One region of the Streptomyces chartreusis genome, then DNA from elsewhere that is predicted to be linked to it. Evidence: riboswitches for the same ligand, from Rfam matches in the RefSeq annotation. Region 1 holds a riboswitch; the other holds the start of a gene.

The links. A riboswitch is a leader RNA that binds a small molecule or an ion and turns the genes downstream of it on or off. The one in region 1 is predicted to bind glycine.
Region 2: it holds a riboswitch for glycine, as region 1 does, so the genes downstream of both, gcvT (glycine cleavage system aminomethyltransferase GcvT) here and gcvP (aminomethyl-transferring glycine dehydrogenase) in region 1, are expected to answer to the same signal.

Annotation. Positions count from the first base shown of each region.
Region 1 is NZ_CP023689.1:8,232,123-8,237,688, reverse strand. It holds gene gcvP (aminomethyl-transferring glycine dehydrogenase) at 101-2,986, opposite strand; glycine riboswitch at 3,162-3,257, opposite strand; partial or broken gene CP983_RS36430 (PRC-barrel domain-containing protein) at 3,372-3,772, shown strand; gene CP983_RS36425 (DNA polymerase IV) at 3,778-5,223, opposite strand; gene CP983_RS36420 (MerR family transcriptional regulator) at 5,367-5,566, opposite strand, start outside.
Region 2 is NZ_CP023689.1:3,187,995-3,193,560, forward strand. It holds gene CP983_RS13315 (enhanced serine sensitivity protein SseB C-terminal domain-containing protein) at 34-831, opposite strand; gene CP983_RS13320 (enhanced serine sensitivity protein SseB) at 980-1,771, opposite strand; gene CP983_RS13325 (AAA family ATPase) at 1,851-2,525, opposite strand; glycine riboswitch at 2,695-2,793, shown strand; glycine riboswitch at 2,794-2,909, shown strand; gene gcvT (glycine cleavage system aminomethyltransferase GcvT) at 2,949-4,067, shown strand; gene gcvH (glycine cleavage system protein GcvH) at 4,189-4,566, shown strand; gene glyA (serine hydroxymethyltransferase) at 4,582-5,566, shown strand, end outside.

The DNA.
Region 1 (5,566 bases):
GTCGGGGCGCACGAAAGGGCTCCCCTCCGGCCGTGCGTGGCCGAAGGGGAGCCCTTTCCGCTGGTGTGCGTCGCCCGCGTGGGCGTCGGCCCGGTGCGGCTCAGTCGTCGTAGGCGTCCAGCGGCGGGCAGGAGCAGACGAGGTTCCGGTCGCCGAAGGCCTGGTCGATGCGGCGCACCGGCGGCCAGTACTTGTCGGCGGCCGACACCCCGGCCGGGAACACGGCCTCCTCACGGCTGTACGCGTGCTCCCACGTGCCGCCCAGCGCACCGGCGGTGTGCGGGGCGTTGCGCAGCGGGTTGTCCTCGGCGGGCCACTCCTCCGAGCCGACCTTCTCGATCTCCGCGCGGATGGCGATCATCGCCTCGCAGAACCGGTCGAGCTCGGCCAGGTCCTCGGACTCGGTCGGCTCGATCATCAGCGTGCCGGCCACGGGGAACGACATCGTCGGCGCGTGGAAGCCGTAGTCGATGAGGCGCTTGGCCACGTCGTCGACGCTCACGCCGGTCGCCTTGGTCAGCGGGCGCAGATCGATGATGCACTCGTGCGCGACCAGGCCGCCCGGCCCGGTGTAGAGCACCGGGTAGTGCGGCTCCAGCCGCTTGGCGACGTAGTTCGCGGACAGCACGGCCACCTGCGTGGCCCGCTTCAGCCCTTCGCCGCCCATGAGGCGGACGTACGCCCAGGAGATGGGCAGGATCCCCGCGGAACCCCACGGCGCCGCCGAGATCGGGCCGACGCCCGTCTCCGGACCGGCGGCCGGCTGGAGCGGGTGGTTCGGCAGGTACGGCGCCAGGTGCGAGCGCACACCGACCGGGCCGACGCCCGGACCGCCGCCGCCGTGCGGGATGCAGAAGGTCTTGTGCAGGTTCAGGTGCGAGACGTCGCCGCCGAAGTGGCCCGGCTTGGCCAGCCCCACCAGCGCGTTGAGGTTCGCGCCGTCGACGTAGACCTGCCCGCCGGCCTCGTGCACCTGCGCGCAGATGTCGGCGACGTGCTCCTCGAACACACCGTGCGTCGACGGGTACGTGATCATCAGCACGGACAGCTCGTCCCGGTGCTTGTCGATCTTGGCCCGCAGGTCCTCGACGTCGATCTCGCCGTCCTCGGCGGTCTTCACGACGACGACCTTCATGCCGGCCATCACGGCGCTGGCGGCGTTCGTGCCGTGCGCGGAGGACGGGATGAGGCAGATGGTGCGCTGTTCGTCGCCGTTGGCCCGGTGGTAGCCGCGCACGGCGAGCAGACCGGCCAGCTCACCCTGGGAGCCGGCGTTGGGCTGGAGGGACACCTTGTCGTAGCCGGTGACCTCGGCGAGACGTTCCTCCAGCTCGCGGATGAGTGTGAGGTAGCCCTGCGCCTGCTCGGCGGGCGCGAAGGGGTGCAGCTGCCCGAACTCGGGCCAGGTGACCGGCTCCATCTCGGTGGTCGCGTTGAGCTTCATCGTGCAGGAGCCCAGCGGGATCATGCCGCGGTCGAGGGCGTAGTCCCGGTCGGCCAGCCGGCGCAGATAGCGCAGCATCGCCGTCTCGGAGCGGTACTGGTGGAAGACGGGGTGCGCGAGGTAGTCGTCGGTGCGCAGCGGCCCGTCGGTGAGCGCGTCCTCGGTGCCGGCGTCCAGCGCCTCGATGTCGCCCTCGACCCCGAACGCCGTCCATACGGCGCCCAGCTGGGCCCGCAGCGTGGTCTCGTCGCAGGCGACGGAGACCTGGTCGGCGTCGACGAGGCGCAGGTTGACGCCGTTCTCCCGGGCGGCGGCGACGACTTCGGCGGCCTTCCCGGGCACCCGCACGGTCAGCGTGTCGAAGTAGGAGCCGTGCACGACCTCGATACCGCCGGCCGCGAGGCCCGCGGCGAGGATCGAGGCGTACCGGTGGGTCCGCCGCGCGATGCTCCGCAGCCCGTCGGGCCCGTGGTACACGGCGTACATGCCGGCCATCACGGCGAGCAGCACCTGGGCCGTACAGATGTTGCTGGTGGCCTTCTCACGACGGATGTGCTGCTCACGGGTCTGGAGCGCCAGCCGGTAGGCCTTGTTGCCGTCGGCGTCCACGGACACGCCCACGAGCCGCCCCGGCAGGCTGCGCGCGAACTTCTCGTGGACGGCCATGTAGCCGGCGTGCGGCCCGCCGAAGCCCATCGGCACGCCGAACCGCTGCGTCGTACCGATCGCGATGTCCGCCCCGAGCTCACCCGGCGACTTCAGCAGCGTCAGCGCGAGCAGGTCGGCGGCGACGGTGACGAGGGCGCCGAGCTCGTGCGCCTGGTCGATGACCGGCTTGATGTCCCGTACGACACCGGAGGCGCCCGGGTACTGGAGGAGCACGCCGGTGATCTCACGCGAGGCGACCTCGACCGGAATGCCCTCGCTGAGGTCGGCGACGACGATGTCGACGCCGGTCGGCTCGGCGCGGGTCTCGATCACGGCGATGGTCTGCGGAAGCACGTCCGCGTCGATCAGGAACAGGCCCTTCTTGTTCTTGCCCATGCGCCGGGACAGGGCCATGGCCTCGGCGGCGGCCGTCCCCTCGTCGAGCAGCGAGGCACCGGACGTCGGCAGCCCGGTCAGCTCGGCGACCATGGTCTGGAAGTTCAGCAGGGCCTCGAGACGGCCCTGGGAGATCTCGGGCTGGTACGGCGTGTAGGCCGTGTACCAGGCGGGGTTCTCCATGACGTTCCGCAGGATCACCGGCGGGGTGAAGGTCCCGTAGTACCCGAGCCCGATCATCGAGTCCAGCACCTGGTTGCGGTCGGCCAGCGACCGCAGCTCGGCCAGCACCTCCGCCTCGGTGCGGGCCCCGGGCAGGTCCAGCGAGTCGGCGTTCTTGATCACGTCCGGCACCGCGGCGGCGGTGAGCTCGTCGAGGGAGCCGTACCCGACCTGGGCGAGCATTTTGGCCCGGGCCTCATGATCGGGACCGATATGACGCTGCTCGAAGGGGATTCCCTGCTCGAGCTCGGAGAGCGGAATGCGATGGGCGGTCATTGCGGAGGCCTCCTGGTCGACACGACCTTCGAGGGGCACCACGGCACGGGTACCCGGACGGCCTCCCCCTCTGTCATCTCAACCTGAGAGCTTCACCGGACCGCCCGAAGGCCGTCGGCTTTCACCGTCGGTGAGAGCGGAAGCCGTCGACACCCGCTCTGCTTTCCAGAGTGACCTCGTCCGTGCGGTACGTGAGCCTGAGAGATTCCGGGGAGGATTTGCTCCTTCGGCGCCTCCGGTGTTGTCCGGAGGACTCTCCCGCACGGGGTCAGCAGCCGCTAGTCAGCCTACCAGCGAGGTCGACGCACGGACCTTCGAGTGGCCGCTCTCACCATTCTGCCTTTTCGTAGTGCTTACGGATGAGTTGCGACCCAGTGGAGGGCCCGTGCAGACCGACATCGATCCGCGCAATCTGATCGGCCGCAAGGCCTTCGACCGCAACGGCACCAAGATCGGCACGATCGACGAGGTCTATCTCGACGACGCGACCGGAGTGCCGGAATGGGCGGCCATACGCACCGGCCTGTTCTCCCGCGACGCCTTCGTCCCTCTGGAGCCCAGCGAGCTGGTGGAGGGCACCCTCCGCATCCCCTTCGACCGCGCCCTGATCAAGGACGCCCCCGACTTCGGAGTGGGCCGCCACCTGTCCCCCGAACAGGAACTCCAGCTCTACCACCACTACGGCCTCGACGTGACGGCCCCGCCCCTCCCCCCGACCACGACTTCGGCAAGTTGGCCCCCACGGAACCCCCGAACAACAACGACCCGACGACTCCCCACCCCTGACCGGCTCAGACCCCACCGACCACGGCCCCGTCAGGTGCCCCCGACGTGGCAGATCCCCCGTCTCCCGCAGCACCCCGGCTTCCCCCACCCCCTCCGGGCCGCTCCTCCACCAGCGGCAACGGCTCCACCGCCTCCAGGCCCGGATCCTCCACCCGAAACGTCCGCACCCGCCCCGGCTCCGTCGACCCAGGCGTCTCGAACCGCACGGTCACCCGCCCGAGCCCACTCCCCTGCACCCACCCGTGCCCGTACTCGGCATGCCGCACATCCTGCCCGGCAAGCCATTTCCGCTCACTAGGCGTCTCCTCCCCCCGCGCCACGGCCACAGCATCCGCGCCGTCCTCGCCACCCTCCACCGGCTGCTGCTCCGCCAGCTCCCCCGCGGCCTGGGCGAACAGATCCTCCTGCGTGTAGTCGGCAAGCCCGCTGACCCCGACCCCCAGCAGCCGCACCCCACCCGTCGTGTCCACGGACTCCAGCAGCCGAGCAGCGGCCTCCCGCACCACCGCCGGATCATCCGTCGGCCCCCGCAAGGTCTCGGACCGCGTCAGGGTCGAGAAGTCGTACCGCCGCACCTTCAGCACGATGGTCCGCCCGGACAGCCCGGCCCCCCGCAGCCGCCGCACACAGCGGTCGGCCAGCCGCTGCACCTCAAGACCGACCCGCACCCGGTCGTGGATGTCCACGTCGTACGTGTCCTCGACGGACACGGACTTCGTCTCCCGCTCGGCCACCACGGGCCGCTCGTCGTGCGCCAGCGCCATCGCGTACAGCGCATGCCCATGGGCTTTGCCCAGCAGCCGTACGAGCTCGTCCTCGCCGGCCTCGGCGATCTCCTCGACCGTATGGATCCCGGCCCGCCGCAGATGGTCCCCCGTCGCCGGCCCCACCCCCGGCAGGGTGCGCACCGACATCGGCCCGAGCATCGCCCGCTCGGTCCCCGGCTCGATCAGCACCAGCCCGTCCGGCTTGGCCTGCTCGGAGGCGATCTTCGCGAGCATCTTGGACGCGGCCAGCCCCACCGATCCCGCGAGCCCCGTGGCGGACCGTATGTCGCCGCGCAGCTTGGCCCCCACCAGCCGCGCCGACGAGTCGTCCCAGGCCGCTCCCCCGGCCTCCAGATCCACGAACGCCTCGTCCAGGCTCAACGGCTCCACCAACGGCGACAGCTCCCGCAGCAGCGCCATCACCTGCTCGCTGATGTCGCGGTAGATCCCGAACCGCGGCACGAGATACGCGGCGTTCGGCGCCAGCCTCCGCGCCTGCGCCATCGGCATCGCCGAGTGCACCCCGAACACCCGGGCCTCATAGGACGCGGTGGCGACGACTCCACGCGGCCCGAGCCCGCCCACGATCACGGCTTTCCCACGCAGGCTCGGCTTGGATGCCTGCTCCACCGAGGCGTAGAAGGCATCCATGTCGAGATGCAGGATCGTGGGCGCGTTTCTCACATCTCCGATGCTGCCTCACGCCACTGACAATGCCCCGCTGCAACCGCACGTTTGCAGCCACCGGCCACCGGCAGCGGCCGACAGCCCACCAGGCGCCGACCCGACCACCACGAAGCGCCCCGCAAGCCGGGACCGAAGCCCGCTCAGACCGCCCGGTTACGCCGCCGAGCCAGCTCGTCCGCCGGGTTGTGCCCGACGAGCGTCTCCCCGGTGTCGATCCGCTCCCCGTGCAGCTGCGACAGCGCGCTCTCGACGTCCCGCCACACCACACCCACGGCGATCCCGAAGATCCCCTGCCCGCCCTGGAGCAGCGCGTGCACCTCGTCCGGCGAGCTGCACTCGT
Region 2 (5,566 bases), 5.0 Mb from region 1:
ACCGACTGAACGGTAGGTTAGCGCGTTCGATGATCAGTAACGGCCCTGTGCCGGTGGGTAACCGTAGCCTCCGGCGGGGGCCTGAGCGGGTGCGGCGTGCGCCTCGCGGTCGTAGAACGGACGGGAGCTCGCGCGCATCCACATGGCGATCGGATCGTCCTCGTCGGACATCGCCACGGTCGACACCGGCAGCCCGTCCGGGACCGCGGCGATCGACTGGAGCATCATCGAGCGCACCGAGTCCACCGCGGGCGGGCTGGTGTCGTACACATCGAGGCCGATGGCGAGATACGGCGCACCGAGCGCCGGCTGCACCCAGGCGCGGCGCAGCGAGCGGACGGCCTGGGTCCGGTGGGCGTTCTGCGCGAGCATGGCGTAGAACTGCGGGATCTCGATGGCGGGCTCCGACAGCCGCAGCGGACCGGCGGGCTGGCGGTCCAGGCCCGTGGCGATACGGCGCAGGTCGAGCCAGGGGATGCCGACGCCGCCGCCCGGGGCGTGCGGGTTCAGCCAGAGGCCGTAGTGGTCCGGGTAGAGGGTGCGGGCCACGTCGACGCCGTCGACCACCTCGTAGCTGCGGTTCCAGCCGCTGGCGGAGAGCTCCTGGGCGGAGGTGACGCACGGGGCGTAGCCGTACCCTTCGACCTCCATGTTTCCGTACTGGGCGTCCGGGGACCCGGCATGGCCGTGCCAGAGCAGCATCCAGACCTGGCCGGTGGAAGGGGTGGCGAGGGCCCGCAGGAGGGCCTCGTAGGCGTCGTAGCGCCCGGGCGTCACCTGGCGCAGCATGTGCTCGACCTGCCCGGTCGAGGTTGTGCCGCTCGCGCTCACGATTTACCGCCCCTTCGGGAAACATGGCTTGTGAGCCCCAGCTTAGGCGCTCCGCTGGGAGAGCCGTGGAGAGCTCGGGACTTGAGGTGGGTCTTCTGTCTGCGGGCCGGTGGGGGCTGGTCGCGCAGTTCCTCGCGCCCCCAGGTTCTCAGAGTTCGCGCGTGTAGAAGGGCCGTACCTTCGCGCGCATCCACTCGATCACCGGGTCCTGGGCCACGTCCAGGAGGACCAGGTTGACCTGCCAGGGCAGGGGGGCACGGGTGAGGGCGCGGGCCAGGGCCTCGGTGGGGGCGGCGCGCAGGTCGCCCTCCCAGTGGGAGAGTTCGACGCCTATGAACATCACCGGGGCGGCCGTCTCGATCGTCGCCAGGCAGCGGCGGGCCGTCGCGACCACGCCGGTCGCGGCGAACTCGGCCGACGCCGCGGCGAGGAAGTCGATCGGGTCCTCCTGCCAGTCCGGCTCGTAGAGCTTGACCCGGCCGCCGGAGGTCGGGCCGTCCAGCTGGGTGCGGCCCACCCGGCATAGCTCGGCGACGGCCGCCGGGGGCAGCGGGACGCCGACCACGCCGTCGGGGTTCAGGGCGATGCCCACGTGCGGCGGCAGACCGCGCGCGAACTCCACGGCCGGCGCGACCGTGAACGCCATGTGGGAGCCGACGACCTGCCGGAACTGCTCCTCGGAGCTGAAGACCGGGACATATGCCTGGCCCTCGATCTCCACCGTGGGCAGGTCCAGCGGGCCGCTGTCCGGGCCGCCGCCGTTGGGCAGGGGCACCCAGACGAAGCTGCGGCCCAGCACCTCGACGATCCGGGCGCCCGCCGAGGGCATGCCGAGGGAGGCGGAGAGCACCTCCTCCAGTTCATTGCCGGGCCAGCCTCCATGCGGGTGGAGGTGGGCCCGGGCCGAGAAGTCCGCGGGGAGATCCGCTGGGAAGTCCATCTGTCTGACCGCCTGCTGTGAACCACGTCTGAGGCTCAGAAGGCTAGCCGGTGTCCGCCCCCGCCAGGGCTGCGGGCGGTCAGCCCGTGAAACCGATCCGGCGCAGCACGTCCGCCGCGTCCCGGTCGATCAGCACCGCCGAACCGCAGCCCTGCGGCAGATCGCCCTTCGCCGCCGAGCGCAGCAGCCGGGAGGCCGCCCGGCGGTGCCGCAGGAAGGCGTACCGCGAGACGCCCCGGCCGCGCTCGCGCTGGCCCTCCAGAGCGGTGCCCGGCGTCACGTCGAGCAGCAGCAGGTGCAGGGTGCCGCCCCGACGGCGGGCCGCGCGGGCCAGCCAGCCGCGCACCCAGGCCTGCGTGCCGCAGTCGTGCACGACGACGCCCTCGCCGGAGCGCAGCGCGCGGCGCAGCCCGGCGTAGTGCGCGAGGCGGACCAGGGGGCGGTAGACGGCGTACGGGAGGTAGCCCGGCATCCGGGCGTCCCAGCGGTCCCGGGTGTCCTGGGAGTCGATGCGCAGGCCCTTCACCGTCCGCCGCATCAGCGTCGACTTGCCGCTGCCGGGCATTCCGGTGATGACGACGAGGTCCTCGGGGCCGAAGAGCAGCGCGTGCGGGCTGTGGCCGGAGCGGTCGCGCAGATCGCGGACCACGGGTGCGGGGCACGCGACGTGCGCTTCGACACCGGGTGCCGCGGGCTGCTTGGGCAGCGCGATGCCCGAGGTCGTGGCGTACGCCGTGGTGCGGTCCACCGTCATCGTCCTCCTCCGGGGTCAGGAGTCCCCATCCCCACTGAGCGTAAAGAGAAGGTAATAGAGGATCTCCTCCTTTTCGTTCGCTTCCTGCCACAAGCCGGTTACAGAGATGGCCTGCCCCCGACGGGGTCCGGCATGCAATGATGGCGGCGCCAACTGCATACCGGCCGTTTGAATCCGCGCGGGAGAGTCCCTGGCAGTGCATCGCCGGGGCGCCGAAGGAGCAAGTCCCTCCCTTGAATCTCTCAGGCCCCGTTACCGCGCGGGCGAGGCACATCTGAAAAGCGGGTCGCTGTGTGCACAGCGGCTCCACCCAAGGTGCAAGCCATGATCACCGTCTCCGGGATCATGGCGAACCTCTCAGGTTCCGATGACAGATGGGGAGGAACGACCTCGCCTGTCATGCCTTTGGGAGACAACGGACCGATGAGCAGCACCGAACCCCGTCGTACCGCGCTCGATGCCCTGCATCGCTCGCTCGGCGCCACGATGACCGACTTCGCCGGCTGGGACATGCCCCTGCGCTACGCCTCGGAGCGCGACGAGCACAACGCCGTACGCACCAAGGCCGGCCTGTTCGACCTCTCGCACATGGGCGAGATCACCGTGACCGGCCCGGACGCCGCCCGGCTGCTGAACCACGCCCTCGTCGGCAACATCGCCTCCGTCGGCGTCGGCCGGGCCCGCTACACCATGATCTGCCAGGCCGACGGCGGCATCCTCGACGACCTGATCGTCTACCGGCTCGCCGAGACCGAGTACATGGTCGTCGCCAACGCCTCCAACGCCCAGGTCGTGCTCGACGCCCTGGCGGAACGATCCGCCGGCTTCGACGCCGAGGTCCGCGACGACCGCGACGCCTACGCGCTGCTGGCCGTCCAGGGCCCCGAGTCCCCCGGCATCCTGAAGTCGCTGACCGACGCCGACCTCGACGGCCTGAAGTACTACGCCGGCCTGCCCGGCACGGTCGCCGGCGTCCCCGCCCTCATCGCCCGCACGGGCTACACCGGCGAGGACGGCTTCGAGCTGTTCGTGAAGCCGGAGCACGCCGTGGAGCTGTGGCAGGCGCTCACCAAGGCCGGCGAGGGCGTCGGCCTGGTCCCCTGCGGGCTGTCCTGCCGCGACACGCTGCGCCTGGAGGCCGGCATGCCGCTGTACGGACACGAGCTGACCACCGCCCTCACCCCCTTCGACGCCGGGCTCGGCCGGGTGGTGAAGTTCGAGAAGGAGGGCGACTTCGTCGGGCGCGAGGCGCTGACCGAGGCCGCCGAGCGCGCCGCCCAGAACCCGCCGCGCGTGCTGGTCGGCCTGGTCGCCGAGGGGCGTCGCGTCCCGCGTGCCGGGTACCCGGTCGTCGCCGGCGGCGAGGTCATCGGCGAGGTCACCTCCGGTGCCCCCTCCCCCACCCTGGGCAAGCCCATCGCCATGGCGTACGTCGACGCCGCGCACTCGGCGCCCGGCACCGCCGGGGTCGGCGTGGACATCCGTGGCAGCCACGAGCCCTACGAGGTCGTGGCGCTGCCGTTCTACAAGCGGCAGAAGTAACGCCACAAGAAGAGACTGACAGCGGCAGGCGCGTGACTCTGCGCACATTTCCGCTGATCACGCACGTATCCAGCGGTCCCTCATTCATCACCACTCCCGCGCGTACAGGAGAATTCAGGCCATGAGCAACCCCCAGCAGCTGCGTTACAGCAAGGAGCACGAGTGGCTGTCGACCGCCGAGGACGGCGTCTCGACGGTCGGCATCACCGAGTTCGCGGCCAACGCGCTCGGCGACGTCGTCTACGCCCAGCTCCCCGAGGTCGGCTCGACCGTGACCGCGGGTGACACCTGCGGCGAGCTGGAGTCGACCAAGTCCGTCTCCGACCTGTACTCCCCCGTCACCGGTGAGGTCACCGAGATCAACGAGGACGTGGTGAACGACCCGGCGCTCGTGAACTCCGCCCCCTTCGAGGGTGGCTGGCTGTTCAAGGTACGCATCACGGAGGAGCCGGCCGACCTGCTCTCCGCCGACGAGTACGTCGCCCACACCGCCGGCTGAGGAGTCGTATCCCTTATGTCTGACACGTCTGACAAGTCGCTTCTGAACACCCCCCTGCATGAGCTGGATCCGGCGATCGCGGCGGCTCTGGATGCCGAGCTGGAGCGTCAGCAGTCGACGCTGGAGATGATCGCGTCGGAGAACTTCGCTCCGGTCGCGGTCATGGAGGCGCAGGGCTCGGTCGCCACGAACAAGTACGCCGAGGGCTACCCGGGCCGGCGTTACTACGGCGGCTGTGAGCATGTCGATGTCGCCGAGCAGATCGCGATCGACCGGGTCAAGGAGCTGTTCGGCGCCGAGTACGCCAATGTGCAGCCGCACTCGGGTGCCTCCGCGAACCAGGCGGCGCTGTTCGCGATCGCCCAGCCCGGCGACACGATCCTGGGCCTGGACCTCGCGCACGGCGGCCATCTCACCCACGGCATGCGGCTGAACTTCTCCGGCAAGCAGTTCAACGTGGTCGCCTACCACGTGGAGACCGACAGCGGCCTGGTCGACATGGCCGAGGTCGAGCGCCTGGCGAAGGAGCACCGCCCGAAGGTGATCATCGCCGGGTGGTCGGCGTATCCGCGGCAGCTGGACTTCGCCGCGTTCCGCCGGATCGCGGACGAGGTCGGCGCCTACCTGTGGGTCGACATGGCGCACTTCGCCGGCCTGGTCGCCGCGGGGCTGCACCCGAACCCGGTCCCGCACGCCGACGTGGTCACCTCCACCACCCACAAGACCCTCGGCGGCCCGCGCGGCGGGATCATCCTGGCCCGCAGCAAGGAGTTCGCCAAGAAGCTGAACTCCGCGGTCTTCCCCGGCTTCCAGGGCGGCCCGCTGGAGCACGTGATCGCCGCGAAGGCGGTGTCCTTCAAGGTCGCCGCGTCCGAGGAGTTCAAGGAGCGCCAGCAGCGCACCATCGAGGGTGCCCGCATCCTGGCGGAGCGGCTGACCGCGCCGGACGCCCGCGAGGCCGGTGTGAACGTGCTGTCGGGCGGCACCGACGTGCACCTGA